Regions from separate parts of the Spirosoma jeollabukense genome, predicted to be linked through region 2. Evidence: riboswitches for the same ligand, from Rfam matches in the RefSeq annotation. Region 2 holds a riboswitch; the other holds the start of a gene.
The links. A riboswitch is a leader RNA that binds a small molecule or an ion and turns the genes downstream of it on or off. The one in region 2 is predicted to bind cobalamin.
Positions count from the first base shown of each region.

Region 1: linked by a shared signal. The riboswitch ahead of ACYVEA_RS16400 (TonB-dependent receptor plug domain-containing protein) and the one ahead of ACYVEA_RS25260 (hypothetical protein) in region 2 are both predicted to bind cobalamin.

Region 1 is NZ_BAAHAD010000003.1:526,674-542,162, reverse strand. It holds gene ACYVEA_RS16420 (GlsB/YeaQ/YmgE family stress response membrane protein) at 1-116, shown strand, start outside; gene ACYVEA_RS16415 (GMC oxidoreductase) at 319-2,034, opposite strand; gene ACYVEA_RS16410 (gluconate 2-dehydrogenase subunit 3 family protein) at 2,107-2,637, opposite strand; gene ACYVEA_RS16405 (YncE family protein) at 2,935-3,993, opposite strand; gene ACYVEA_RS16400 (TonB-dependent receptor plug domain-containing protein) at 3,990-5,951, opposite strand; cobalamin riboswitch at 6,029-6,254, opposite strand; gene ACYVEA_RS16395 (SDR family oxidoreductase) at 6,388-7,158, shown strand; gene ACYVEA_RS16390 (sugar phosphate isomerase/epimerase family protein) at 7,155-8,099, opposite strand; one part of gene prfB (peptide chain release factor 2) at 8,270-9,286, opposite strand; one part of gene prfB (peptide chain release factor 2) at 9,288-9,347, opposite strand; gene lpdA (dihydrolipoyl dehydrogenase) at 9,574-10,974, shown strand; gene ACYVEA_RS16375 (glycosyltransferase family 2 protein) at 11,063-11,803, opposite strand; gene ACYVEA_RS16370 (TerC/Alx family metal homeostasis membrane protein) at 11,947-13,002, shown strand; gene ACYVEA_RS16365 (AAA domain-containing protein) at 13,106-15,489, shown strand, end outside.
Region 2 is NZ_BAAHAD010000008.1:245,411-260,899, forward strand. It holds gene ACYVEA_RS25220 (hypothetical protein) at 1-77, opposite strand, end outside; gene lptE (LPS assembly lipoprotein LptE) at 173-730, opposite strand; gene ACYVEA_RS25230 (sigma-54 interaction domain-containing protein) at 720-2,108, opposite strand; gene miaB (tRNA (N6-isopentenyl adenosine(37)-C2)-methylthiotransferase MiaB) at 2,201-3,676, opposite strand; gene tamL (translocation and assembly module lipoprotein TamL) at 3,957-6,623, opposite strand; gene ACYVEA_RS25245 (TrmH family RNA methyltransferase) at 6,622-7,386, shown strand; gene ACYVEA_RS25250 (cytochrome c peroxidase) at 7,465-9,342, shown strand; gene ACYVEA_RS25255 (TonB-dependent receptor plug domain-containing protein) at 9,459-11,660, opposite strand; gene ACYVEA_RS25260 (hypothetical protein) at 11,676-12,323, opposite strand; cobalamin riboswitch at 12,455-12,663, opposite strand; gene ACYVEA_RS25265 (ArsR/SmtB family transcription factor) at 12,701-13,030, opposite strand; gene ACYVEA_RS25270 (efflux RND transporter periplasmic adaptor subunit) at 13,239-14,339, shown strand; gene ACYVEA_RS25275 (efflux RND transporter permease subunit) at 14,376-15,489, shown strand, end outside.

The sequences.
Region 1 (15,489 bases), on a different contig from region 2:
GTGGTTTTGTTGCGAAGCGTCTGGGCAACGATCCGGAGAACGATGGATTATTTATGAATCTGCTAATTTCCGTAGTTGGAGCCGTTCTGCTAATTTTTGTTGGACGACTGTTCTAATCATTAGTTGTTTACTACGAAACTGCTCAGGTTCTACCCCTAAATCCCCTGAAGGTACTTTGTGCCTACTCAAACAAAGTCCCCTTCAGGGAATTTAGGGGTAGAACCGATTAGAAAAAAGTAAATCCTTAATAATCTGCTACGTAAAACGCCGGGTCGAATAAGTTTTCGACCCGGCGTTTTACGTAGTGAGGACTGGTAATTAAATAGTCTTTCGCTTCATTTCTTTCACGGCGAAATCGGCGGCACGGGCAGTCAAGGCCATGTAGGTCAGTGATGGATTGACGCAGGAAGCCGATACCATGCAGGCACCATCCGTGACAAACACATTATTGACACCATGAATCTGGTTATTCGCATTCAGCACCGACGTTTTAGGATCTTTACCCATGCGGGCGGTACCCATTTCGTGAATGGCCATGCCTAAGTATGAGCCATTATCGTAACTTTTCACGTTTTTCAGGCCCGATGCTTCCAGCATCTCTTTCGCATCGTTCATCATATCGACGCGCATTTTCTTCTCATTCTCTTTCAGCTCCGCATCAAATACGACCAGTGGCATGCCCCATTTATCTTTTTCGGTTTTGTGAAGATACATGCGGTTTTCGTAATACGGCAGCGTCTCACCGAAACCACCCAACCCCATTGTCCAGGGACCGGGCGTAGTGAGTTCATCTTTATAATCAGCCCCAAAACTCATTTCGGCGATGTTCCGCTGCCATCCCGTCCGGCTACCTCCACCCTGATACCCGAAACCGCGCAGATAATCGCGTTTGTCATTACCAATATTACGGTAGCGAGGTACGTAAATACCGTTGGCCCGGCGACCGATGTAGTATTTGTCCAGATCCCCTTCCCAGATCCCCGACGCGCCCGTGCGGAAATGGTGGTCCATCAGGTTGTGGCCCAACTGCTCAGAATCATTGCCCAACCCATTCGGGAAGCGGTTCGATTTTGAGTTCAGCAGAACAGCCGTTGATCCTAATGTACTGCCGCAAACGAAAACAACCTTGGCGAAATACTCTTTAGGCTGCATCGTAACGGCATCAACAATACGTACGCCTGTCGCCTGCTTTTTATTTTCGTCGTACATAATCTCCGTAACAACCGAATCAGGACGGAGGGTTAAGCGACCCGTTTTAGCCGCCGGAGGCAACGTACAGGACTGAGTGCTGAAGTAAGCGCCGTATGGGCAACCCAACGAACACTTGTTCCGGTACTGACACGGCGCGCGCCCAACGCCTAGTTGAGCTTCACCCGCTTTCGAGAGATTAGCCACCCGGCCAATGGTCATGACCCGACCAGGAAAATTCTTCTCAATACGTTTACGAACTTCTTTTTCCACGCAGTACATTTCCATCGGTGGCAGAAATTCGCTGTCGGGCAGTTGGGGCAAATTCAGTTTCTCGCCCGAAATACCGACAAACTTTTCGACGTAGGAATACCAGGGCGCTACGTCCTTGTACCGAATGGGCCAGTCAATGGCGATACCATCTTTGGCATTAGCTCCAAAGTCAATGTCGCTTAGCCGATACGATTGGCGTCCCCACATAATGGATTTACCACCAACGATATTGGGTCGGTACCAGTCGAACCGCTTATCCTCTTTGTAAAGAGCATCGGTATCCTTCATCCAGTACGTTTCGGTCATTTCGTTGTACGGATAATCACGTGCCAGTTTCGGATGCGACTCTTTCTGCGCCATCGTCAGCCGACCGTTATATTTCAATTGCCACGGATCTTTCATGGCATTTTCGTAGCCTGTTACGTGTTCGAGCTGGTGTCCTTTTTCGAGCATCAGCACCCGTAACCCTTTCTCGGTTAGCTCTTTGGAGGCCCAGCCGCCTGCTATTCCCGAGCCAATGACAATGGCATCGTAGGTTTGCTCTTTTACCGAATCAATATTGAGATAAGACATTACTTAAAGTCGATAGTTATTAGTCAGCAGTTGGCAGTCAATTACAAAATGATAGTTGGTAGCCACTTGGCATTAAAGTGCCCAGGTTTTTTGACCGGGTTTGAGGGGCATGCAGCCGTTAAATTGACCCGGCACCGGCAAGTATGCCAGCGCTTTTGTTGCGCCAATTTCGGAGGTGAAATAACCCGTGGTGGTCAACTCCTTCATCCGCAGAAAAAATGGCTTATCGGCGGTCATGGTCTGCTTAACCATTTCGTTTTTCTGAGCCGCGTCCAATTCCACAAATCCTTTGCCAAATTTCGTCTTGCTATCGGCATCCAGTTTGGCTAACCCAGCGTAGAATTTATCCTGATCCTCTTTGGGATAGCAATCCCGCATCACCCGAACGATGAATTTTTCGGCGCCAGCAGCTTTAGCACCTGGTGTGCTGGTTGTCGGAATAATTACATCAGCAACTTCGGCCAATAGGGCCTCCTGCTCAACCGTGACGGCCACGCTCGGGCCGAGGTTTGTTACGCGCCCCATAGCACCGGCCAGCGTGGGAGCCGACAGAATGCCGCCCATCATCAGGGCTGCCCGGTGTAAGGCTTCTCTACGTTTCATAGATTAGGAATGTAAAAGTGTTTTTAAACTCTAGTTGCAGAACGACTACGATACAATAACGTCAAGGAACCATCAATCATACCCTGGATCAGGAATTACTTATGAAAACATAGTGTCAAAAGATCAGTACATAGTCAAGGTTCTTTCTTCTCATAAAAATAGTCATTCTACCGAAATAAACAGCATTTTCCTACGTGTAAGGGCAGCTAAAAAGCGCCCAGATGAGATTGGCTCATCTGGGCGCTTTTTAGCTGCCCTCTCTGTACCGGGATAAAACCCAGTGTACCTATAAAAAATCTATCGGAAGTAAAATCCTGTTGGCGCAATTTCGGCTTTAACGGAGTCAATCAATGTTCCGCTTGATTCATAGCGTAAGACATACCCTGCCTGTGTATAGAGAAGCGGATTCTGACTGCCATAAATCTGCCGGGTCTGTGGGTCAATACCCAACGCACTGAATGAACGGGCAATAACCTGATTACCGGGCGTTGTCGTGGCGTCAATCGAAAGGTTATAGGTCTTACCATTTAGCGTATAATAAAACGATTTTCTATCGGTATTGATGATAACGGAAGCGGGCATGGCCGAAAAGGTCAATCGTTTGGCAACCAGACGGGTCAAAGGATCAATCTGCACCAGATCCTTGCCTGCCTGTAGCCATAGTTTCCCAGTAGCATCAAGGGCAATGGGCTCGGGCGTTGACCCAAAAGCAATACGTTGTTTTTCTGTATCCGTATTCAGATCAATGATTAACAGGGTTTTATCGCCACTGTAGGTAGTACTCCCGACAAACGCTTCCGTTCCAGACACAACCATTTTTTCAACGCCTTTCACGGCGGGTATTTTTTTGATAACCGTGCCTGTATTCAAATCCACGACGGCGATATAACCGGGATCTTTGTAAAACGTACCGGCGTTATAATCACCGGAAACGTCCCAGCAACTGATGTAAGCTTTGTTCAAACCGACCTGAATCACCTGACGCGGATTTTCGATATCCGGTGTTTTTAACGTAGCGCGGGACTTGAATGTACCCACCTCAACAATCTCGACCTTATCCTGACCCGTCGAACTATTATCGACCAGAATCAGCCCTTTACCATTAATTTCTGTGTAGCCCTGTATCCCGCCACTCAGGCCTAACGATGGATTTGCGGCCTGAAAAATATTAGTAGCTACTGTTTTACTGCTACGTGGCAAAAACGAGATCGTCCCGTTATTGCTGGAAAAACTACCCGAATTCAATATATATACGCCCGAATCATACGGAATTGGATCGGGATCGGAGGTTTTACAGTTCCAGACGCTTAGCGCCAACAGGCTAACGGCAATTGATTTTGTCAATTGATTTTTCATCGTGTATTAGTTGGAAAATTAATAATCAAGTTAAGCAGCCCGTTTCGTCCCGGCAGCGCATTTCGCTTCACACTAAACGCTAATGCATCGAATACGTTATTCACCTGTCCCTGAAGCCTGCCAGTTATAGAACCGACTTTCAGCGTACTCTCCAGAATGATATTCGTCAGTACGTTCCCCTTAAAAAACTGGCTATTGTCGAACGTAATATACAGCCGGGAGTTCGCCTGAGTTTGTACCGTCAGGCGCATCGGGCCACGTTGCACATACGTATTGAGTGTGCCGGTGTGCTCCGGTACGTAAGGCAATTGTTTCTCAACCACGTCCTGTGCATACGTATCATAGGCCCGCTTCTGTGACGACCGTGTCAGAGCGTATCCAAGGCGCAAACCCGCCCGCCAACCATTGCGGGCATAGGTAAGCGTAGTAGCCAGTTCGCCACCACGCGCTACGACTAATTGCAGGTTTTCAACGTGATAATTATCCGTAGGATTCCAGTACGTCCAATTGTCTACCCGGTTATGATAGGCAGTTGCTTCGGCGTTCAGGTTAAGGTGATCGGAGAAAACAATAGTTGCAGCTAATCCCGCTTCGGCATTCAGGCCACTTTCAGGAAGCAGGTTCGGATTGCCCAGGTCGATCCAATAGCGCTCGTTGAGCGTTGGTACGCGATAGCTGCGACTCACCGATCCTTTAGCCGTCAACGTAAACAGATCGTGTTGTATAACCTGGTATTCAGCGCCAAGCGATGGCGTAATGGGTGGATTAAAATGCGTTACGAAGGCTTGTCGAAGATTCGCTGAAATTAGCCAGCGAGTCGTCTGGAAACGTAGCAGCGCATATAAATCCCCCCGGTCTTCCTGAATTAACTGGCCGCCGTAGCCATCCGTTCGCGTTCGATAGTGCGACCACTCGCCCCCAACTCTCAAATTTAAGTGACTATTGATTTTAGTCTGCAACAAGCTAAACTCCCGCTCAACTCGGCCAATGAAACGATCCGTTGCCGTATGGCTGGGTTGTGAAAAATCGCCTTTGCCATAATCAATGACGTCACGAATCCACCCCAGGCGCAGGGTTGTCTGATCATTTTCATACGTAGCAAGCAGACGGGCTGACTGCGTACGGGTACGTTCACGAGCAATAGGGTCCTGGGGCGCAAGAGTCAGGTCATTATCGGTTAACCAGGCATTCACTGATAGCTGCTTACCACTTTTGTGCAGAAAATAAAGATCCTGCATGAATCCACGCTGGGCCGTGGCCGATTGTTCCATGAAATAATTGCGCCGTTCGGTATATGGGTAATCATTGTTAAACTTGTTCCGATAGGCAAATGTCTTCCCCGATAATTTCCAGTTCTGGCCCAACACCGAAGCGTATCGCATGCCCACCTGTGTGTTATTGTTTCGAAAGGAAGCCAGTTGCTGGCCAACGGTTACGTTAATACCCGGTTGCCAGACAGGACTGCTACCCAATAGCACACTCCCGCCCACAGCATCGGAGCCAACAACACTGGCTGAAGAACCGTACTGAACCGCCATCCGGTCGAAGCCAGCAACGGGAAGTGTCGAAAAATCCGTTTGGCCAAGGTTTGGCTGGTTGATATTGATGCCATTCCAGAGAACGGCAGTATGGTTGGCCGAGGTACCTCGAAACGAAACCGTCGCTAACTGACCGGGGCCGTAATTTTTAAACGCCAGTGGCGTATTGAACGCCAGCAGATCGGTTAGTGACCCAAATCGAAACTGAAGAAGCGTTGTTGAGTCGATACGTTGTAATTTCTGCCCCGCCAGAAATCGCTCGGGCGCGATGGCCCGCACCGTCACCAACGACAGCGATACAACTTGTCCTGTGTGCGGCTGGTCAGCCACCACCGTATCCGTTTGGGCGTAACTGATACGTCCATATAACAGGCTGACAAACAGACTTAAAACGAACCGCCAAAGGGTTTGCTTTCCCAATATCAATGAAAAATAACTGTACTCCAAAACGCTGGATTACCCAATCACTACGTTGACGCATTTCCTCCGAATGCGTTACTAACTGACAGTTATCGGCAGGTCTCCTGGCTTGTCTCATCGGCTCCGGCCTTCCCACGCTAGACTTAGCGCAGTGGCAATGTAGATTGACCCGATTTTGGTGAGAGACGTACAGTTGCGGGGACAGCTTTGTCATTTCGCCACATCTGTGGTTCGACAACTTCCCTTTTAAGCCACGAAAGCTGCTATGAAACAGTATCAGGCACCGAAAACTCAGGACAAAGGTAGATGAATTCGTGGAGTATTGTCACGTGTTCAGTCAAGAGTATTGATGGAAACCTATGCAACGACGACTATGGTATGATTGCTATTACTATTTTTAGCCTACGCTACGTTTATAGTCATTACCAAAAACTCCATGAATCAATCACTCTGGTCGCTGAGCGGCCAATATGCCCTTGTAACAGGTGGCACAAAAGGCATCGGCGAAGCCATCGTTCGTCAATTTCTCGATCTCGGGGCGGCCGTTTTCATTGTGGCCCGCGATGATGAACGTTTGCAGCAACAATTAACCACGTATCAACAGCAGGGTCATACGGTAGCAGGCCTTGCTGCCGACATCAGCCAACCGGACGTAGCCAATCAGGTTATTGAGGTTGTAAAAGCAACTTGGGGCAGACTGGACATTTTGGTCAACAACGCCGGAACCAACATCCGAAAGCCCACCGTCGATTACAGCTCAGCCGAGTATGAGCACATTTTGAATACGAATCTTCGCTCGGCCTATGAACTGAGTCAGAGAGCCCACCCTCTTTTGAAAGCGTCGGGTAACGGGAAGATTGTTTTTGTTTCGTCGGTATCCGGGCTAGCGCATACTAGCAGTGGTTCGCTTTATGGCATGACCAAAGCCGCGATGCTGCAACTCACGCGTAATCTGGCCGTTGAATGGGCGTCGGATGGCATCCGGGTAAATGCCGTAGCGCCCTGGTACATCAATACACCGCTAGCCACGCCCGTGCTAACGAATCCCGAAAAATTAGCGGGTATCCTGAAACGAACCCCCATGAATCGCATCGGCGAAGCTGATGAAGTGGCCTCTGTCGTGTCTTTTTTGAGTATGCCGGCATCGGGCTACGTCACTGGCCAAACGATTTCTGTGGATGGTGGTTTGATGGCCTGGGCGTTTTAAAGGCCGGCCACCATCTCTTTCATCTTCGTCATGGCCGTTTTCGTGACGGTCATCGCATCCTGCGCATAGTAATTTTTGTTGAATACTTCCAGCGACAGCACAATAGGCTGATCAGTACGTTTGATGAGTTTCAACGTATCGCGAATGGGGGCAACTCCATCACCGGGAAACACCCGGTCGGCATCGGTTATTTTTTCGCGGGTAAAATCGGCGGTGTAATCGTTGACGTGAAATACTTCAATAGCCGGTTTACCCACCAATGGCAAACTAACCGAACCTGAACCGCCTTTGTAGAGATGATAAATATCCAGCAACACCCGAGCCGACGGGTGGCCGCTTTCGATAGCAACAAACATAACTTCTCCCAGGCGACTCAAATTGGGAGAAAAGCCCCATAATTCTAATTGAGGTACAACGCCCGTTTTGTCGCCCAACTCCAGAATAGCCCGGTAGCGTTCGGCAGCTTTATACAAATCGATTTTAGGGCTACCAGGGGTTTGAGCACCTATAGGCGGGGTAGCTACGCGCTTACAACCTACCTCGGCCAGCATCCCCATCTCACCCTTAAGTTGCTCAAGTCCCTTAGTGCGAGCAGCCTCATCGTCTATAATCCAGGGCGCGAAACCTATAGCATTTTCAACCTTTATGCCATTATCCGCCAAAATTTTACGGGCATCTGCCGTAGTAGCTCCGGTTTTCAGATACGTCTGCAATGTCTCAACCCAGATTTCAACCGACCGAAACCCTGCTTTAGAAGCGGCTTCTAACTCCTTTACGAATCCGAGTTTTTGCCCCCGGATTGTGCTCATGTTCAGGCAAAGCGTAAAGGGTGACTGAGCACTTGGCGCAGGCATAGCGTTCAGTGAATTTGGAGAAAGTGCTGCACCAACTGAGGCAGTCAGGGCAGCCAACGTCTGACGACGAGTTATGGATTGAGACATAAACGATAAAAAATTCAGGCGACTATCTAGATTTACACACCTCTGGTAAATCAGAAAATCGCCTAAACCTACTTGCTGTCTTTGGGAAAAGTTGATTGAGCTAATCATCCATAAATAGCTCAATCAACTCTTCTTAATCACGCTAAAGATAGCGTTGATCGTTTAGTCTGTTATTCCTGCTCCAGCAAAAATGCTTTGATGAAGGGATCAATGTCGCCGTCCAGTACGGCTTCTGTATTAGATGTCTGGTAACCGGTGCGATGGTCTTTCACACGCCGGTCATCCAACACATAGGAACGAATTTGCGAGCCCCACTCGATTTTCTGCTTACTAGCTTCCACTTCGGCACGGGCTGCATTACGTTTCTGGACTTCAATCTCATATAATTTAGATTTCAGCAGGCGTATGGCGACTTCTTTGTTTTGTAACTGACTACGTTCCTGCTGACACTCAATAATGAGGCCCGATGGTTTGTGTTTCAACCGTACCGCTGTCTCCACTTTGTTTACGTTTTGACCACCGGCCCCACCCGACCGAAATGTATCCCAGTCAATATCGGCGGGATTCACTTCAATTTCAATGGTATCATCGACCAACGGATACGCATACACCGACGCGAAGGATGTATGCCGACGAGCGTTGGAATCAAACGGGGAGATACGTACCAATCGGTGAACACCATTCTCAGATTTCAGGAATCCATAGGCTAATGGTCCGTCTACTTCAATCGTTGCCGATTTAATACCAGCGGTATCACCATCCTGATAGTCAACCTGTTTCAGCCCGTAACCGTGCTTTTCGGCCCAGCGCATGTACATGCGGTAGAGCATATCGGCCCAGTCCTGGCTTTCGGTACCACCTGCTCCGGCGTTAATTTCGAGAACCGCACTAAGCTGATCCTCTTCATTACCGAGCATTTTTTTGAGTTCGAGATCTTCGAGCGTGGCCGTAACTTTGCGACCTTCCTGGTCTACTTCGTCTTCAGACACGTCGCCCGCTTCGTAAAATTCGAACAGCGTTTCGAGATCACCAAACTGACTATTTAGTTTTTCATAGCCGGTAGTCCAGCCTTTCAGGGTGCGAACCTGCTTCATTACCCCCTCCGCACGGGTGGCATCGGTCCAGAATTCTGGCTGGAAGGTTTGCTGTTCGAGTTCAGCTAATTGTTCTTTCTTATTATCGTAGTCAAAGATACCCCCTTAGGGCCTCTACTCTGGCTCTCAAGTCGGTCAACTGGTCGGTTGTCATGAACTTGTCGTACTTGTTAATGTATAGGTATACTGCCCAAACACCGTAAATGGCTTTAGGAAGTACAAAGATAGAACAAAAGAAGGCGGCTTTCCGGTTTCCGGCACGTAGCTAACCGCTTGCGCCTGCAAGATGGAAGCCCCGGTATCAACTTTTCAGCCTACCTTTGCGTTCTCTTTTTAGGAAGATTCAAGATTATTCATTTTACTAATTCATTCATTAACTAATGGCTTCACAGTACGATGTAATCGTTGTGGGTAGCGGGCCGGGCGGCTATGTAGCTGCTATCCGGGCGTCGCAATTGGGTCTGAAAACGGCCGTCATTGAGCGCGAAAGCCTCGGCGGCATTTGTCTGAACTGGGGTTGTATTCCAACCAAAGCCCTGTTGAAATCAGCGCAGGTTTTTGAATATATCAAGCACTCTGCCGACTATGGTATCACCGTTTCGGGTGAGTCGAAAGCCGATTTTCCGGGTGTTATCAAACGGAGCCGTGGCGTTGCCGATAGCATGAGCAAAGGCGTTCAATTTCTGATGAAAAAGAACAAGATTGATGTTATTAACGGTTTTGGCAAAGTGAAAGCAGGCAAAAAGGTCGAAGTGACTGCTGCCGATGGCAACGTCACGGAGTATGAAGCCAAACACATCATTATTGCGACCGGTGGCCGCGCACGCGCTTTACCAAGTGTACCTATTGATGGTACCAAAGTGATCGAGTACCGTAAGGCGATGTCGCTCGAAAAGCGACCCGATTCAATGCTCATTATTGGCTCTGGTGCCATTGGCGTCGAATTCGCGTACGTTTATTCCAGCATGGGTACGAAAGTCACCATCATCGAATTCCTGCCGAACGTAGTGCCCGTTGAAGATGAGGACATCTCGAAAGAGCTGGCTAAACAATACAAAAAGCTCGGTATTGATATATATACCAAGTCTGAAGTCACAAAGGTTGATACCAGCGGCAGTGGCTGCAAAGTGTTTGTGAAGACGCCAGACGGTGAAAAAACCTTTGATGTCGACGTAGTACTATCAGCCGCTGGTGTTGTTGCTAACATCGAAAACATCGGTTTAGAAGAGTTGGGTATCGCCGTTGACCGGGGCAAAATTGTAACGGATGATTACTACCGGACAAACGTTGAAGGCTATTACGCCATTGGTGACGTAACAAAAGGACAGGCCCTGGCACACGTAGCATCGGCCGAAGCGATCATCTGTGTAGAGAAGATTGCCGGTGTGGCCCACGTTGAGCCACTGAACTATAATAACATTCCGGGTTGTACGTATTGCACACCCGAAATCGCGTCGGTTGGATACACGGAAAAAGCAGCCCGTGAAGCTGGTTATGAGCTTAAAGTAGGCAAATTCCCATTCTCGGCATCGGGTAAAGCCAAAGCTGCCGGTACGCCGGAAGGTTTCGTAAAGGTCATTTTTGATGCCAAATACGGCGAGTTCTTAGGCGCTCACTTCATCGGTAATAACGTAACCGAAATGATCGCCGAAGTCGTGACCGCCCGCCGATTGGAAACAACCGGTGAGGAAATTCTTAAGGCTGTTCACCCACACCCAACCATGTCGGAAGCCATCAAAGATGCAACCGAAGCGGCTTACGGTGAAGCAATTCACTTGTAATTTTCGCTCGATACACGAATAAATTAATGGCCGCCAGTCTGGAACATAGCGTTTTGGGCTGGCGGTTATTTTTATCCTGCTGTCGATACTACTTCAGGATTTTCCAGTGCATCAACCCAATTTTTGTAAAGAAATAGAGGAACGAGGTCCGCAGAACACCAAGGCCGTAAATCGAACTACGCTTGAAGTTAATGGACGACGCTTCGTCGAAATATTTGGTAGGGCAGGTAACCTCGCCAATTTCGTAGCCCTTATAAAAAATCTGGGCGATCATTTCATTATCGAAAATGAAATCGTCGGAGTTGTGCGTGAAGTCCAGACTACGTAGCACTTCGCCCGAGAACGCCCGGTAACCCGTGTGGTATTCAGACAGTTTCTGATTCATCAGTACATTCTGTGTGAACGTTAGAAACCGGTTGGCAATGTACTTATACATCGGCATTCCCCCTTTCAAAGCGCCTTTCCCCAAAATCCGGGAAGCGAACACCACCGGGTATAACCCATTCCCAATAATTGTAATGATGGCCGGCAACAGCAATGGTGTGTACTGATAATCTGGGTGGAGCATGACTACAATATCGCCCCCGAGTTCAAGGGCTTTGGCGTAGCAGGTTTTCTGATTACCGCCGTAACCTTTATTTCTATCATGGCGAATCACATGTCGGATACCCAATTGGCGGGCTACCTCAACGGTGTTATCGGGGCTGGCGTCGTCTACAAGTATGACTTCGTCTACTAAATCGAACGGAATTTCACGATACGTACGCTCCAGCGTTAGTGCTGCCCGGTAGGCTGGCATCACTACAATCACTTTTTTGTTATTAAACATGGGGCAAAATTAAGAGGTCGATGCCACTATGCCAATAAAATTGACAACTGAAACCGATTCCTTCGCCATATTGGGCGTAGATTTGTTGTTTAACTTACCATATAATCCAATTTGAGGCTTAATTGCCTGTCCACTTATTAGTTATGTTATCCAGCGAAACTATATTTTTTCTTGCTTTTGCCGCTTTCGTTCTTTTAATTATGACTATTGATCTTGGCGTTTTCTCCAAGCAAAAAAGTCACGTTGTTCATTTTAAAGAAGCTGCCATCTGGAGTGCGATTTGGGTTGCGTTGTCAATTGCCTTTTATTTTTTTCTGCAACGATACGGTTATCTCATCCATGGTATCAATACATTTGCCCGACTCAAGGAGGTACGAGATCTTTACGCCGACCACGTTGAGCTTATTCCGGGCAATTTTGCCGCTAGCTTAGATCGCTTCGAGGCCAATATGGCCCTGGAATACATCACCGGTTATTTAGTCGAATACTCGCTTTCTGCTGACAATATTTTTGTTTTCATCTTGATATTCAGTTCGTTCGGCGTTCAGGAACGGTATTATAAAAAGATTCTGGTTTACGGAATTCTGGGCGCTATCATCCTGCGATTTATCTTCATTTTTCTGGGATCGGCTTTGATTCAGCGGTTTGAATGGATCATGTATTTGTTCGGGGCCTTTCTTGTCTACACAGGCATACAGTTGTTTTTCCAGAAGGAAGACGACGAAAAAATCGAACCAGCCAAGCATCCTGTCATTCGTTTTGCCAGCAAGTATTTGAATGTTTATCATCGTAATGTAACCGATAATTTTTTCATCCGTCGGAAATCAGATCATAAGCTGTTTGTAACGCCCTTATTTCTGATTGTCATTGTTGTAGCCTTCACGGATCTGGTTTTTGCGGTTGACTCCATCCCGGCCATTTTTTCGATTACGAAAGACCCCTATATCGTCTTTTTCTCGAACGTATTCGCCATTATGGGCTTGCGTTCTATGTTCTTCTTTCTGTCGAGCATCATGAGCCAGTTCCGTTTCCTAAAAGTAGGCCTGGCCGTGTTGTTAACGTTTATTGGCGCAAAAATGCTGGCTGAACATTGGTTGCAGGACATCGGCTTCAAACCCGTTTACTCACTCTACATTATTGTTGGTATTCTAAGCGTGAGCGTTCTGGCCTCATGGTTGATCCCTGAAAAGAAGGAATAGCGTTGCCAGATCGGCAGGATTTGGACGACTAAAATGAATTATGAGGTTGAGACGTTGATTCGTTAGTAAATCCTGCCGGATTGCCGGTACAATTCAGACCATTGTGAAAATCCCGCTTCAGACTGTTCTTAAAACCTTTCGCCGACGATTAACTAACCTTAGCAGCCGCAACCGCTCCTTGTTGCTGACGAGCCTGCCCGCCGGACAGTTTCTGGATCTTCATGAAACGGATTTTCTGCTTAACAAGCCCTCATTCACTATAATTGCTGATTTAATTGCCCGAAAACCATCGGTTGCTTTATGCGAAGTCCTTGATCCGCGCCAGGAACGTAGCAATGAAGTCAGTCGTAAACTTCGGAAAATTGACCGCACGGCCCGCTTCATTGAGGAAGAGCGCGGAACAGAAGACTTATATGTAGGCTGGCCGTTTGTAAAAGGGAAATTCCTGGATGATACGACTGTTCATGGGCCATTACTTTTTTTCCCGGTTAAGATCGAGCAACAGGGGAAATTCTGGAAATTGGTCCGTCGGGGCGATGAGCTGGCCTTTCTGAATCCAACGCTGGCCCTGGCTTATGGGCAGTTCAATCAGGTCAAGCTACCCGACGATCTTATTGAGAAAACAATGGACGATCTCGACCGAGATTCGCTGGTTTTCCGTACGCAACTCTACGAGTGGCTCAAAAGCAGCCCGCTGGAAATCAACTTTAATCAGGATTTATTTGTCGATAAACTCCAGTTTTTCACCAGGCAAACAACAAAAGATCTCAGTCAACTGGAACGCACTGGTGAGCTAAAACTCTATCCAGAAGCTGTATTGGGCATTTTTCCGCAAGCCGGATCCTTTCTGGTGCCAGATTATGATGCGCTGATTGCGAAGGGTGAGGGGCAAGGGGCAGAGGGTGAGAGGCCGGAGGTAGAAACTGATCTGTCTGATGATACCCTTCTGAACCTTTACCCGTTGCCCCCTGCCCTTCGCCCTTTGCCCGAAAAAAATATTCACACGCCCTTGCTGATGGATGCCTCACAGGAACTGGCGTTGCGAGCGGTGAAAGCGGGTCAATCACTGGTTGTGCAGGGGCCTCCCGGAACGGGCAAATCTCAACTCATTGCTAACCTGATGGCCGACGCAGCCGCATCGGGGAAGCGGGTATTGCTCGTGTGTCAAAAACGGGCAGCACTTGATGTTGTACAGGAGCGACTTGAGCAGGTCGGTATGGGACCATTTATGGCTTTAATTCACGATTTTCAGGATGACCGACGTGCGTTGTATGATCAGATCGCCAGCCAGATAGACCAGGTAGATGCTTATCGACAACAGAATAATAGCCTAAACGCCGTATTACTCGAACGCGACTTTGAGATAGAAAGTAAACGTATTGATGAGACAGTTACAGTTTTGCAATCGTTCAAGGATGCGCTGTTCGATACGAGTGAATGTGGTCTGTCAGCCAAAGAATTGTATTTGATCAGTGAGCCAGGCAAACCGACAATTCCACTCGAAGATATTTATGCACAGTTCCCGTTGAACAATGTGGATAACTTCGTCCGGCGTATAAGCGACTACGTAGCATATCAGCATCGTTTGGGATCAGATCATCCATGGAATGATCGAATCAGCTTTGCGCCATTCGTTACTACCGATTTAACGAAAGCTATCCAGATAATCAATGGGTTAATACAGCTGCGTAATGATGCAAATGGCCAAACGGCGGCTTTCCTAGGGGGCCAGCCACTCGCGCTGGCTGAATTAGTAGACTGGCAGGCACACGATTGGGAATTGACCGCTTTATTAAATCTCCTGACTGTTGACGATACTGATACGTTATGGAAAGTTATAATGATGTTTCGTAACAATCCCGACCATCCAGCTTTCAAAACAGAGGAGACTCAACTGGAGAAACTAGCTCAGACATGGGATGATGCCCTGGTACCACCTGGCCCAGAACTGTCGTTGCAATCTATCGAATTATCCCCTTTTCGTGAATTACTGGCCGATGCGCTGGCTGCCCGACCTTCCTGGGTAACCTGGAATTGGTGGCAGTTAACGAAATCGGGCAAAGCTCAATTGCAGGATGTTGCAACAGCTAACGGATTGGTTCTATCAGAGCACGATTTGCAAACGTTGACAGTGAAAGTGGCCAAGCGTATTCAACTGGAAGGTGTTCAGCAGCAAAGTGCTACGTTGCTTAGTGATTTATCGCTTCCTAACTCACCTGACAGTGTTCGACTTGTGCAACAGGCACAGCATATTACCGAGCGTTTGAATACGCTTCAACTAGTATGTCAACTGCCAGAATCCTGCTGGCAAACGTCAAAGAAATTTCTGGAGGTTGTAACGAATTTATTACGTGTTGCCGCAGCAGTTGAGAAACAACGAATAGACGCTCAAACCTACCTTACGACGGACCAAATTGGTCAACTCTGGAAGGACGATGTTTATACTGATAATCTACGCCGTACACTGAGCAGTGACTTCGATCTGTT
Region 2 (15,489 bases):
TGCACGAAGTCGGTAGGTGTAAGATCGTCGGGGTGAGTGACCCAGTACGAGAAAGTTTCTTTATCGAGTGCCAGCATGAGTCGAAAGTAATGATGAATGGTGAATGATGAGTGATAAATGAAAAGAAGTTTTTGTATGAACCATTAATCATTTATAATTCATCATGCCAATTTTACCAGTCGGCGGCTGTTTTATTAAATATATCAAGGACAATCTGATCTAGAATAATCGGCACTAGGCGACTTTCGTTTTGGCTGAGTGTTTGATTCTGCGGGAAATCCTTGTAAAAGGAGAAAGGTTGCTCAAAATTTTTCGTCTCGTCTTTATTATTGTAAAATCTGGCCAGCACCGTGATTTGTAGCCGGTTGACACCCGCCTGATCAGTGGCCGTTGGCGCTACTGCCACCAAATCATAGCCTGTAATGTTGCCTTCCAATACCATGTCGCCATTGGCAGGAACCACTTTTAAATTCGTATATCGCTGGTAATATTCCTTTAATTTTTCATTGAACGTCAGCGGTAAGTTTGCTGGACCACCGGCCGTCGCCAATACGAAGTTATTAACGGTAACCGTCTTTATATCAGGAGATAGGGTTGTACCCGTGAAGGAGTAAACCCCGCAGGATTGAATGATGAATGATAAATTAAGAAGGATGAATGACAACAGGAAACGTAGTACTTTTCGATTCATCATGCTTAATTCATCATTCTTAATTAACTTACTCTTCATCAATCTCATACTGTTTGATTTTGCGATATAACGTGCGTTCGGAGATGCCGAGTGCCTGCGCTGCATACTTTCGTTTGTTGTTGTTCCGGCGAAGTGCTTTCAGGATCATTTCTTTTTCCTGCCGTTCGAGTGAGAGCGAGTCGTCTTCCTCCGTTTCATGCGTTACGTCTTCCACCGTTACATCATTGATGTCGCCGTCTACATCATCAAAAATCTGTACGGGTGGATGACTGCCATACGTCTCTACCGGTGGAGCGGCTGGCCCGTTGGGCCGGTCGCGGGGTACTGCGGTTGGTGGAGAGGTCGAGTTGTTAACGGCTGGCAAAAAGCGAGTTACATTGGGGTCAACTGCTGGGCGACTGTCGGTATCCGACGAAATAGAGTCGAACAGGTCTTTATGGGTATGCAAAATCTGCCGGCCATCCTGTTCATTACCGAGTACATCGCGGACAAGTTTCTTAAGGTCATTGACATCCCGACGCATATCGAACAATACTTTGTAGAGTAGATCCCGCTCCGAAAAGTTCTCGCCATTACTGCCATTTGCTTGTGGAAACAGAGCTAACGTGCGGTTGGGCTGCTGCGATTGAGGAAGGTATCTACTCAGGGTCTCGGCATCTATGGGTTTGTTCTGCTCTGATTCGAGGATAGATATCTGCTCTGCCATATTTTTCAACTGCCGGATATTGCCCGGAAATGGAAAACTCATCAGCAACTGCTTCGCTTCGTCGGTGAGTTGCAGTGGTTTGATGCGATACCGTTCGGCGAAATCGGTCGTGAACTTGCGAAACAGCAGTTCGATATCGGTGCCACGCTCACGCAGGGGGGGCACAAAAATGGGAACCGTGTTGAGCCGGTAGTACAAATCTTCCCGAAACTTACCTTTTTCGACAGCTTCCAGCAGATTAACGTTCGTAGCCGCTACAACGCGCACATCGGTTTTCTGGGTCTTGGACGAGCCAACGCGAATAAACTCACCGTTTTCAAGAACACGCAGCAGACGAGCCTGCGTACCAAGGGGCATCTCGCCAATTTCGTCCAGGAAAATAGTGCCGCCGTTTGTCGTTTCAAAATACCCTTTTCGCGAATCGACGGCGCCAGTAAATGACCCTTTTTCGTGACCAAATAGTTCAGAATCAATCGTACCTTCGGGAATTGCCCCGCAGTTGATTGCAATAAACTGACCATGTTTCCGGGCACTCAGGCTGTGAATAATCTTGGAAAATGATTCTTTACCACTGCCACTTTCACCCGTAATGAGCACGGTCAGGTCGGTAGCCGCTACCTGCATCGCTACGTTGATGGCGTAGTTGAGTGCCGGTGCGTTACCAATTATACCGAAGCGCTGTTTAACGCTTTGAATTTCCTGTTGATTCATAAATGGTTACTGAATTCGGTATTCGGTGTGTGGTTTACGGTGGGCTGACACAAAAACAACAATCGTAAACCATAAACCGAATACCATAAACGCTAAACTACGTCCCCGCGCAACGTTGCCGATGTGCATTCGGTTACTAACACATTGACATACTGACCTTTCTGGAGATCGCCTTTTGGGAAGACAACCATTTTGTTCTGGTCATTCCGGCCGCACAGGAAATCGTCGGAACGTTTGGACGGACCTTCAATAAGTACCCGTTGCACTTGCCCGATATGGCGCTGGTTACGTTTAGCGGAATGCTCCAGTTGCCGGGCGATGATTTCACTCAATCGCCGTTTCTTAACGTCTTCCGGAATATCGTCGGGGTATTTTTTGGCTGCCAACGTACCGGGGCGTTCCGAATAAGCGAACATGTAGGCATAGTCATACTGCACGAAATCCATGAGTGATAGCGACTCCTGATGTTCTTCTTCAGTTTCGCTGCAAAAGCCTGAAATCATGTCAGTTGAGATGCCGCAGTCGTCACCGAGAATCCGGCGGATGCTGTTGATTTTCTCGATATACCAGGGCCGATCGTAGGTCCGGTTCATCAGCTTCAGGACCCGGCTGTTGCCACTTTGGGCGGGCAGGTGGATGTACTTGCAGATGTTGTCATAACGAGCCATCGTGTACAATACGTCGTCCGTAATATCCTTGGGATGGGAGGTCGAAAACCGTACCCGCAGCTCGGGATGGATACGCGCTACCATTTCGAGAAGGTGAGCGAAGGTGACAATGGGCATGGGGCTCGGGGCAGTGGGCATAGCGGCTGAACTATTCTCTACCGCAAGCCCTTCACTCTCGCTCCCCTGCCATTTGTACGAATCCACATTCTGCCCGAGCAGGGTTACTTCGCGGTAGCCGCGGTCGAAGAGATCCTGGGCTTCACGAACGATGGAGTAGGGATCTCGGCTACGTTCCCGGCCCCGCGTAAACGGCACAACGCAAAAACTGCACATGTTGTCGCAACCGCGCATAATCGATACGAAGGCCGTTACGCCGTTGGAATTCAGACGAATAGGGGAGATGTCAGCGTAAGTTTCTTCGCGCGACAGAAACACGTTGACCGCTTTCTGTCCTGATCCAGCTTCTTCAACCAGTTTGGGAATGTCACGGTAAGCATCAGGACCCGCCACAATGTCCACCACTTTTTCTTCTTCCAGTAACTTGGTTTTCAGGCGCTCAGCCATACACCCAAGCATACCGACCAGCAGTTCGGGTTTTTGCCGTTTCAGGCCGGTAAGGTGTTTTAACCGGTGCCGGACTTTCTGCTCGGCGTTGTCGCGAATGGCGCAGGTATTCAGGAAAATTACATCTGCTTCTTCAGCCGTTGACGTGGTTGCATACCCCGCATTACGCATGACGGCAGCGACAATCTCACTATCGGCAAAGTTCATCTGGCAGCCATAACTTTCTATATACAATCGTTTTTTGCCAATGGCTAATTCATCTTCCAGCGTACGCGGTAGGTCAACCTGCTCCTTATCAGCAGCTTGCAGTATGGTCAGTTCGGGGATGAGCGTCATAGTTAATCGATGGTCGTCGGTCAATAGTCGTCAGCAGCTATCGATTATTGACTGATAGCTATCGACTCCTTTTTGCAAAATTACGAAGAAAGCCCCGATTACGCTGTCATTTTGGCAGGATCTGTGCGTTAATTTCTCTTAAGAGCGTATTGAAGGACTTATGAAGAACAACGTGCGTCACTCTTCGTCTCAACTGAATTTACGGTAAGTTACTGACTCAACTTTTGTCTACTAGGCGGAGATGGCTTTCAATCGGGGTAGTAAGCAAGACCAATACGTATCAGAAAGGGTAGCCAATCCCGAAATTAATCACCAATGGATTGGGACCGCTTGACAACCTATTGAACGAGAATTTTGGCAAAATGAAACGTTGATCATCAATACCATCGGGTTTATTACTGTCCGGAATGCGCCGGGCGGGGTCCCATACTTTAATGCCTCCATCGAAACGGATAACAAAAAATGAGAAATCAAACCGTAAGCCAACACCGGTGCCGACGGCAATCTGCGGGAAGAACGTATCGAACTTAAAGACCGTACCGGGACGATTAATATTATTGGTTAGCGTCCAGACGTTGCCCGCATCGATAAATATAGCCCCGTTTACGTCGGCGCCTAGGTGAAACAGGCGGCCACGTAGCTCCGCAGAACCTTCGATAATCATGTCACCCGGTTTTTCAACAGGGTAGTAGAACTGTTGTTGGTCGGGATATTTTGGATTATAAACGGGCTCCCTGTCATCATTTTTTTGCGGCCATTCAGACCCAGGCCCTAACCGACGAGGTAACCAGGCCCGAATACTGTTACTTCCACCAGCAAAAAATAATTTTTCGTAAGGGGCGGTTCTGTTGGAGCCATACCCATATACTAACCCTGTATTGAACCGAAACGCCAGCGTAGTACGGGAACGGAGCGGAATGTAATGCCGGTAATCGACGTTGACGCGCAGAAACTTATAAAATTGTAAACCTGTAGTATCAGTCGTATTGAAAAAATTACGTAACTGCGCATCGCTGAATAAATTCAGGGTCGTTCCGCCCGACTCAACCACGGCACGGAGGAAATTAGCGCGCCGATTTTGCCCTGGCGTATTCGTATTGTACGTATACGCGAAACTGAAGCTTGAACTAAGTGATCGCCGAAAACTCAGGTAGACGGTACTTCCCTGATTTCTCAGTGAATCGAGCTGGGCTTGAAATGCTTCGCTAATGGCCTGGCTTGTACCTCTATTCGCATTGATCAGATTAATGTCTGCAATCAGAAAGCTGAATTGTTTGGCGGCTGTTGTTTGCCAGTTATAAGCCATACTTGCCCGCAAAAGTGATCGTTTGAAATCGGGCCGATACGTATTGTTATAACTTAAACTTATCTGTGTACGGGGCGCATAGCGGTTGAACTTGAACCGGATAGGGCCAGGGAATAAAATCTGTGGAAAGATAAGCGAACTGCTGATCCCCAATTCCTGAGACGTGTAAACAACCCGATTGCTATTAGGGTCCGGTACAAAGCCAGTTTGCGCTTCCAGCCCATAGCGGACGGAGGTTTCCAGCGTTTCAAGTCCACCAAACAGATTACGCACCCGGAAAATCAAACTGCCAAATCCACCGGGAAACCCCTTTCCCTGATACAACAGACCCGTAGCGCCCCCTTCGGCTGTCGCTTCGTATTTGTCTAGAGGAGTGGCCGTAATAAGCGTTCGCAATTGGCGGTTCGTGGTATCAACGAAATTTAGATTGACGAACTTGAATTGGTTCAAGACGAATAATTGCCGTTGCGTATCGCGATAATCAGTCTGGCTATATAAATGGTTTGGCCTGACCTGAATTTTGGCATCCAGTAGCCGGACAGAAATATCGCGCCCACCGAGCAGATACGTAATACCATTGCGTTTGACCGTGTCCAGACTCACCCCAGCCACAATAGGTTGAGTGGCATCGGGGCTGATACGTACGTCTACCTCGCCAAAATGGTAAATCGGGTGAGCGGGTTTGCCCGGCGGATTGGCAATTTGCAAGGCCACATCGACATTGCGCCGGGTGGAGTCGCCCGGTTCCAGGCCATCGCGGAACCGGCGGTCATTCCCCCGCCGAACCGTATCGACGTCGGTTGCCCGGATATATTGACGGGAAAAGGCATAATAGCCCTGATCACGTAGCAGCGACTCAATTCGAATGCGCTCGCCCGACATATTATCGAAATCGAATCGCTCACCCACCTTAAGCCGTGACTTATCAAACGATTTACGGACGATGGAATCTACGCGCGGATCAGCGATGTTATAGACGATGTTCCGCAGGTAAAACCCTTCGTTCTCCGCAACCAGGTAGTTGACCCGGATCTGCCGGCGACGTAACGTATCGAGCTTATACGTGGCTTTTGCATTAAAGAACCCCTTGTCCGACAGATACTTCTGCATCTTGGCGGCATTGGCCTTTGCATCGGCTTCGGCAAAATAGGAGGGTGGCTCGCCAAGACTGCGCATGATCCAGTTGCCTTCTTCAGCCTTTACACGAAGGCGCTTTAACTGCCGTCCATATTGTCGGTTTAACTTTTTAAGGGCATCTGGTTGATTCGCTAGTTGCTGGCTTTGCTGCTCAAATTCGTTAGTTTTGGCCTGAAACTCACGCACGGCGGCTTCGTGATTATACTTGCGCAATCCCAATTGGTAAAACCAGAGCGGAGGGGTAATGGGCAGAGCCAGAATCCGGCGATTGGGTTTCTGGGGAATCAGGCTCTCCAGCGACTCCGTAGAGATCCTCTTGTTGCCCCGCACCGTTTGGGACGTCAGTAAATAGACGTTGTTGCCTAATTGTTTGGAACTCAGACAGCCGGATAGGAAGATAACGATCAGGAAGAGGCTTACTCTCGATATATGATGTATGGTGTACGATGTATAGCGCCTGAGCCGATCATACATCATATATTTGACATCATACATTTTTTTCATGCTTTCTAAAAATCAACTTAAATATATTCAGTCGCTGCATCAGAAAAAATTCAGACAGCAACACGGCGCGTTTTTGGTCGAAGGCGCCAAGAGCGTGCAAGAGGTGCTACAGTCCGATTTTCAGACCGAACTGGTCATCGCCACCGAAGCGTTCTACAAAGAAAACGTTCGCTTCACAGAACGCCAACGAACACCGGTCGAAATCGTATCGATGGCTGAACTGGAACGGGCCGGAACACTCGAAAGTAACAACGCTGCCCTGGCCGTTGTTAAAACGAAAGAGAACCGTCCTCTATTGGCCGCCCCAGACGAGGTTGCCCTTATTCTGGATGACATCCGCGATCCTGGCAACTTAGGCACGATTCTGCGCATCGCCGACTGGTATGGGGTTCGGAAAATTCTGTGCTCCGAAACGACCGCCGATGTCTACAACCCCAAAGTGATATCGGCCAGCAAAGGGTCGTTCACGCGGGTGAACTGGTGGTATGGCAACGTAGCAGACGTCCTGAAGCAAGCCAATGATGAGCCGGTTGGTAAAGTAGCCGTGTACGGCGCTTTTTTAGATGGTGAAGACGTGCACACGATGGCTTTCAGTAACTCGGGTTATTTGGTCATGGGCAACGAGTCGAACGGAATTCGGCCAGACACGGCGCAGTACGTTACCCAACGCGTCACGATTCCCCGGTACGGAGACGCCGAGTCGCTGAATGTGGGCATCGCAACGGCCATATTGCTGGACAACATACGACGGGTCACCCAATAACGTTTAGCAGCCTGGACGGCCACGTCCGGATAAACAACAACTGGCTTCACCCCGGAGGCTACTACTTCATATTTGCCAATGTATCGGTTACTGGGTTTACTCTTCGTGGTAGTATTTATTGCGGCCTTTCTACCGAAGGATTCCCCGTCCGACAGTAATGGGGTTTATGACCAGTTCCTGATTGACAAAGCACGTTTTCATCAGCAGGTGCAACAGTTGACCGCTTACGTACTCGCCAATTCACCCGCCGATTCGCTCAGGGCCGCTTTTGTGCGAAGCCGACAGGAGTATAAACGTATCGAATGGTTGCTGGAATACTATCAGCCGTTTCTGGCCAGTCACGTGAATGGACCGCCGATGGTGGAGGTGGAAGAATATGAACCGGGTCAGACGCCCATTTTGCCCACCGGCCTGCAAGTCGTGGAGCCGTATTTATTCCCTTCGTACGACCCCAAACAAAAGGCTGAATTAACCCGTGAGCTGAACGTGTTGATGGCGTACTCATCCCGGCTGGAGCAGGGTATACCCGCCGATCTTATCAACGATATCGACGTAGTGGAAGCCATTCGGCAGCAGCTATTCAGGATACTAGCCCTGGGCATCACGGGTTATGATGCGCCCGGTGCCCGGACCGGCCTACCCGAAGCGGTCATATCGCTCAGAAAGCTCCATGATACGTTTCGACCTTACGCAGCGCGGTTAACGCAGCCGCTGCGTACTCAATTGGAGCAGCAATGGAGAGAAACCATTCAGGCTGTTGAGCAGGCACCCGGCTTTGACAAGTTCGACCGGGTTGCCTTTACCAAAGATAAACTGTATCCACTCTGCCGATCGTTAAAACAGGCCCGTCAGGCGTTGGGTATTCGCCCCATCAGCAACGCCCGCTTCCTGTCGCCGAACGTAGCAACGCTCTCTGATTCCGGTGCGTTTCGCCCCGACTTCCTGATCAACTTTGGCGATTTTGTTAGCACGCCCAAAAAAGTTGCGTTGGGGAAAGTGCTGTTTTTCGATCCGCTGTTATCAGGAAACAATGCGCGCAGTTGTGCGTCCTGCCACCAACCCGAACGAGCGTTCACTGATGGCCGGCCGAAAAGCCGGGCGTTTGGTGGCCGGAAATCGGTGATGCGTAATGCGCCGACCCTGTTGAATGCGGGCTTGCAAAATGTTCAGTTCTACGATTCACGGGTGTTTTTTCTGGAAGATCAGGCGCACGATGTACTGAATAATATTCACGAGATGCGCACCTCGCCCGATTCGGTAGTCAAAAAACTGGCGGCCAGCCGTGAGTACAAAAAGCTGTTCAGTGATGCCTTTCCTTCGGGCCTGACCGCCCCAAATTTGCGCAATGCGCTGGCGAGTTATATTCGCAGTCTAACGAGCCTGAACGCCCGGCCTGATCAATACCTGCGTGGCGAATCAGTTGCATTGTCGGATGACGAACGGGACGGATTTAATTTGTTCCTGGGGAAAGCCCGTTGCGCCACCTGTCATTTCTTCCCGATTTACAACGGGTTTGTGCCGCCCATTTACGATAAGAAAATGGATAGCGAAATTATCGGCGTACCCCGTCGGCCGAAGAAACGACGCGCCCGAATTGATACGGATGAGGGGAAATTCAATACGTATCAAAAGAACATTCACCGCTTTGCTTTCAAAACGCCAACCGTGCGTAATGCTGGCCTGACGGCTCCGTACATGCATAATGGTGTGTACAAAACGCTGGACCAAGTGGTTGATTTCTATAATCGGGGCGGTGGTAGTGGAATCGGTATTGCCGTGGAAGGGCAAACTTTATCCGAAGATCCGCTGAATCTGACCGTGAAAGAACAGAGCGCACTGGTTGCTTTCATGAAGTCCTTGACCGACACCACGGGCCTAACCCAACGCCCCAAACACTTACCCGCTATTGAGGGAAACCCCGTGCTGAATGCGCGGAAACTGGGTGGGAGGTATTGATCGAGAAATTCACCCCACCCCCGGCCCCTCCCCTGAAAAACAGGGGAGGGGTGAGAACTCGGCAGTGTTAGTAGCCCCTCCCCTTAGTTCAAGGGGAGGGGTGGGGTGAATTCAACTCAAAACGCCACCGCATACCGCACTGATACCGCTCGACCCGGCAGGTTATACCCCCGCTTTTCAAAGTAGTTTTCATCCGTTAAGTTATTGACTTGCAGGGTCATCGTGTGCCGCTTGGCCAGGTTGAACGAAGCGGAGAAGTCCAGGGCCATATAACTCGGATATTCGATTTCGGGGCTGGCGACATCTGTAAAATCGGTGTCTTTGCGCGTACCAACGTAGCGGCCCGATAAGCGCATTCGTAACCAGTTAAGATTATCGTATTCTAACCCATAATTGACGTTTGTTTTCGCTACGTTGGCAATGTCCCGCTCACTGCGCGACGCATCCGTTCCGACAATAATTTCGGTTGCGCTGAACATCGACGTAGCATTGGCAAAGGCCCGAAGCGAGTAACGATAGGTTACCAACGCACCAAAGTCATAGGCCACTTCCGTTTCCAGACCCCGAATGTCGGAGTCGGCGGCATTGACGTAGCCCGTGCGCGACACGATCACATCTTTGTTAGGTAACACCTCATTGACGGTCGAAACCACGCGGGCAATCCGGTTTTGGACGTGCGTGGAGAAATACGTTACGTTCGCTGAAAGACCCATTTGAGGTTTGCTGAAACTCAGGCCCAAATCCCAACCCAGGCTACTTTCATTGGTCAGGTTTGGATTGCCTTCAATAATGGAAATTTTTCCCGCTGTCGTTCGGATTTCGGAATACCCCGCCACGCTGAAGGCATCCGGCGTTACGAATGCCCGGCCAACGGTTCCTTTCAGGCGTACCGATTGGAGCAGTTGATAACTCAGCCCCAGACTTGGACTCACAAACGGATTCGTTTTTTTACCGCCCTGATACGTAGTGAGTAGGGGCGTATCTTTCACATCAAACGTAATGTTATCGTAGCGAATACCCGGTTGAATAGTCAACCGATTGACCGTCAAAAGCAATTGGGCGTAGAAGGCCGATGAAATCAGGGCATAGTTGGGTTGAGCAGGTGCCCGTTCTGTCGTGTCATTCGTCCACCGACGGCTCCGGGTCGATGCATTCAGGTAATCGTACCCTACGATCAGCGAATGACGCCCGAGCTGCCAGACGTCTTTGAGTTGAATGCCCTGCCAGTCATTCGTTGTCTGGGTTGACCGGTATGGTACAATGGGTTTTCCTGATACGTTGGTTGTGAGGTTGTTGGTCGCTTCTTCGGCCGTAAAAACGGTTAGACTGGGCCGGTGCTGACCAACTTCACCCGTTAGTGAGGCTTCTCCTGTATTCCGATCAACATCTTTGCTGCTAGCTTCAGTAGTGCCATACGTAATATCGCCCGGCGATTCCACGTCGCGTGCCTGAAAGCGTTCGCCCCGCACATCAACCCGCCATTTGTTGCTCCATTGATACCCTACACGTAGGGCGCCGGAGTAATAATGCATCTGGGTGAAGGGGCGTGTCTGCCCATCGCTTTTAGATTCATCAACGGTTTCGGCTGGTTTATTGGCGTAGTTACGCTGGGACGTAGTGAAGCCAAAGGCATTCCGCAGGAGGTTGTCTTTCCCGATTTTATAGTCGCCCGCCCGTTCGAAATAGGCGAAGGAGAGATCATAATCCAATCCTTTCGTTAGGTTGCCGCCCACGTTCATACCCGCTTGAACAGTCTTGAAACTGCCGTATTCCAGAAATCCCATCCCCCGCGTTTCGCCCCTTGATCGGCGGGTTATTACGTTAATGACGCCCCCCATTGCCTGTGAGCCGTATAATGACGACGCGGGGCCTTTCAGGACTTCAATTCGGTCGACGCCGTTGAGGTTGATGAGCGACAAATTAGTCGCCCCCGCCGGACGCCCGTTAATCAGCAATAACGTACGCTGATTCAAACCTGAAAACTGTGGCCGAAATCCTCGAATGCCAATGCCCGACGAAAGACTTGGGTATTGGATAACATTTACTGAAGCCGTTTTTTTGACAATGTCCGTCAGGTCATAGGCCGGTGTCAGCGCCATGTCCTGTTGGGAAATAATATCCATTTTCTGCGGCAGAATTTCTTTGCGCGTCTCGTAGCGGGTTGCTGTCACGACCACGGGATCGAGGGCGCGTTCCCGCGTGGAGTCGGGCGTGATACGTTGCCCACTTGCGGTTGAACAGGTAGCGAACAGGCTGACAGATGTCAGAGCGGTAAACCAGAGAATAGGTATAAACTTCTGGTAAATAAGATGTTGCATGAAATTGGGTAGTGACTAAGAGGGGAAAATTTCGAGGAATGTGTATAGGCCGATGGCAATTGAAAAGGCACCTACTACGTAGTTGATAGTGCGCAGGGCAGCTTGCCATTTTACGACGACCTTATTCAGGGAGAAAGCCAGTAGACATCCGTAGAGGGTCATGGCGACAATAATACCCAGACTTTGCAGCACGATAATCCAGACGGCCGTCGAGGCATCGCGGGCGGCAAGGGTCAGCGCCAGGGTGCAGGCGCCACCCGTACCCGCCAGGCCATGCACCATGCCCACCCAAAATGACCGGCTCAACGTAGTAGATTGCGTCGGGTGCGCATGAGACTTTGCCCGGGTGAAATTTCGCCGGATGGCGACAACACCCAGCCAGATCATGAGTGGGCCAACGGCCAGTTCCACCTGGGCGGCAATGTTGAGTGAAAGCGTTGATTTAAGCAGTAAAATAAGGCATGCGAACAGCACCAGCGTAAACGAATGGCCCAGCGCCCAATGCGATGATCGCCAGACAACCCGGCCGAGATGTCGACCGGTCGATACCCGATTCGTTTTATCTTTTTCGGACGCCAACACCGAAACGGCCGCCATATGGTCAGGCTCAAAGGAGTGCTGAACGCCAAGCAGTAATGAATCCAGTAAAAGAGGGTTAATCATTCGTTTGCGCCTTCTGGTTGGAAATGCCTGTGGTAGAGGCCGGTAACCGACGGGAAACGACAAACGGAGATAGGGGCTACAAAACGCAGCCTGCCCTGGGTCTCCGTTTGCTTTTCTTCCCGAAAGCAAACCGGATATCATGTCGACAGGCAGGTCTTCTGGCTCGTTCAGTTTTGACGCCTTCCCATTCCTTCTGGAAGAACAGTGGCACTACGTGTCAAAACCCCTTTGTGAACATACAGCAGCGGGAACTGCTCCGATTAGAACCGATTACCTGGTTCGATGGATTCCCTTTTAAGCACTTCGGATGAGGAAGTGCACCCATTGACGGGGCAAAAGTAGTCTTTTTAGGCAGAAATCGCTGATAAAATCAGTAATTAGGCTTCCTCGGCCATCGAATACGTAGTAGCGGCTTTCAGTACGGAGTCTAACACGCCGGGAAATTTTTCCTCTAGTTCGTGCTGGCGAAGCGACGTCAAACTCTGAGTGCCTTCGGTGCGGATATGAATAATGCCAGCCTCGCGCAACACCCGCAGGTGGTGCGACATGGTCGATTTAGCCACGGGCGACGGAATGGCCCCGCAGGGTGACTCGCTCGTCAGCTTTGCCAGACACTGCACAAAATTAAGCCGCACCGGATCACTTAGCGCGTGTAATACGCCGGTTAAGGTAATCTGATCTGTTGTGGGGTGCTGGTACGTCTTCATAATCTATTCCGTCTGCTGCTTGTCATGCTGTTGCCAAACCGAAAAAGGAGTAGCTACAGTAATTGCTACCACAACAATCGGACGCGTTAAAATAATTCAATAGATTTTAATCTTGATGAACCATCCCGCAAGCCACCTTGTTCGATACCCATAAAACAATTTAAGTTCGATAGTTGTAGAACAATAAAATAATACAACCATTAATACCATGAAACCGATCAGAAATCGAACAAAATCAGTTATCGCCGGGGGCATTGCACTGGCTTTCGCGCTTTTCTTCATTACACCAAAATTGTTCTCCAAAAAAGCCGACCCATCGGCAGAAAAGGCCGCAGCCGCGCCACCATCCGATAATAAGGCCGCAACGGGTGTTGTCGCTTCGGATGCTTTCGTGGTGAAACGCGAAACGATCACCGATGAACTCCAGACAACGGGAACCATCGCGGCCAATCAGGAAGTCGATCTGGTGAGTGAGGTGGCTCGGAAACTCGTTCGGGTATATGCTCGGGAAGGCAGCTACGTTAGTCAGGGAACCTTGCTGTATAAACTGGATGACGCTGATTTGCTGGCTAAAAAACACCGGGTAGCGCTCCAGGCAAAGCTCGCCCAACTGGATGAAAAACGGTTCCGTGAACTCCTGGCAACCGAAGCGGTCAATCAGCAGGAATATGACAAGGTGCTGACCAACCTCAACGTACTGCAGGCTGAAATGGCGATGATCGATGTGGACCTAGCCAAAACCGAGATCCGGGCACCGTTCGCCGGAAAACTGGGCCTGAAACGGGTAGACGTTGGCGCCTACGTAACGCCGTCTACGGTGCTGAGTTCGTTCGATGATGTTAGCCGAGTGGAGGTTAATTTCACCATTCCCGAAAAATATGCATCCGACGTTCGGCCGGGGCAGGCTATTCAGTTTACGACCGAAAACAGCAATCAGCCGTTTGTCGGGAAGGTTACGGCTACCGAACCCAAGATGGAATCCAACACGCGGAGTCTGCTGGTGAAGGCCATTAGTGAAAACAAAGGGGGCAAACTCGTGCCTGGTTCATCGGCTAAAATCGCCTTTGCGCTGCACGTAGCACAGGATGGCATCCTGATTCCGACAGAAGCCCTGATTCCCACGGCCAAAGGCTATTCATTATTCCGGCTCAACCACGGCAAGGCCGAACGTCGCGACGTGAAAACCGGTAGCCGCACCAAAGGAACGGTTCAGATTCTGGACGGTCTTTCCATCGGCGATACGTTGCTGACAACCAATTTACTACGTCTCGATACGGGTGTTCCTGTCACGGTGTCTACGGTCGAATAGTTGACGTCTCTTTTATCGATTTAAAAAATTACTCACATGAGTTTAGCGGGAATTAGTATTCAGCGGCCAGTATTGGCCGGGGTACTCTCGGTATTGATTATATTATTTGGTTTCGTTGGGCTTACGTATCTGGGCATCCGGGAATATCCCGTCACTGATTCGCCCATCGTCACCGTCACCACGACATATCCGGGAGCCAGCCCCGACGTGATTGCCTACCAGATTACCAAACCGCTGGAAGAGTCGATTGGTGAAGCCAACGGCATTCGTACCATCTCGTCCGTTTCGCGGGAAGCCGCCAGCGTAATTACGGTTGAGTTCAACCTCGACGCCGATCTGGAAGCAGCTGCCAACGACGTACGCGATAAAGTGACCAAAGCCCGGCGGCTGTTGCCCGGCGATGTTGATCCGCCCATCGTGGAGAAGGCAAACAGTGGTGATATCGTGATTTTCATGGCGGTGGAAAGCAAAACGCGGAGCATTCTGGAAGTCAGCAATATCGCGTCTACAGTCATCAAAGAGCGGATGCAAACCATTCCGGGCGTAAAACGGGTGGGTATCGCGGGCGAGAAAAAATACGCCATGCGCCTGCGAATCGACCCGGCCAAACTGGCGGCTTATCAGTTGACACCCTCCGATATTGAGCAGGCACTACGTAAAGAAAACGTGGATTTGCCATCGGGTCGGATTGAAGGAGACCGGAACGAACTGACCGTTCGGACGCTGGGCCGACTGACGAAAGAGGACGATTTCAACAACATGATCCTCAAGCAGGAGGGCAGCAGCATTATTCGGTTCAGAGACATTGGTTATGCCGAATTAGGGGCTGAAAATGAACGCACGGCGATCCTGAACAGCCTGAAAGGAAACTCGCCAACGATCGGCGTTTTTGTCGAACCACAGCGGGGCGCCAATGCCGTAGCGATTGCCGATGAATTTTACCGCCGACTGAAAGAACTGCGAAAGGAAATTCCCGCCGACTATCAATTAACGATTGGGAAAGACTTTACCGAGCCGATTCGGGATTCGATTTCCGAAGTGGAAGAAACGCTGTTCGTGGCCTTCGGGCTGGTGATTCTAATCCTCTTCCTGTTCCTGCGCGACTGGCGCTCGACCATCATTCCGGTTGTGGCGATTCCGGTGTCCATCG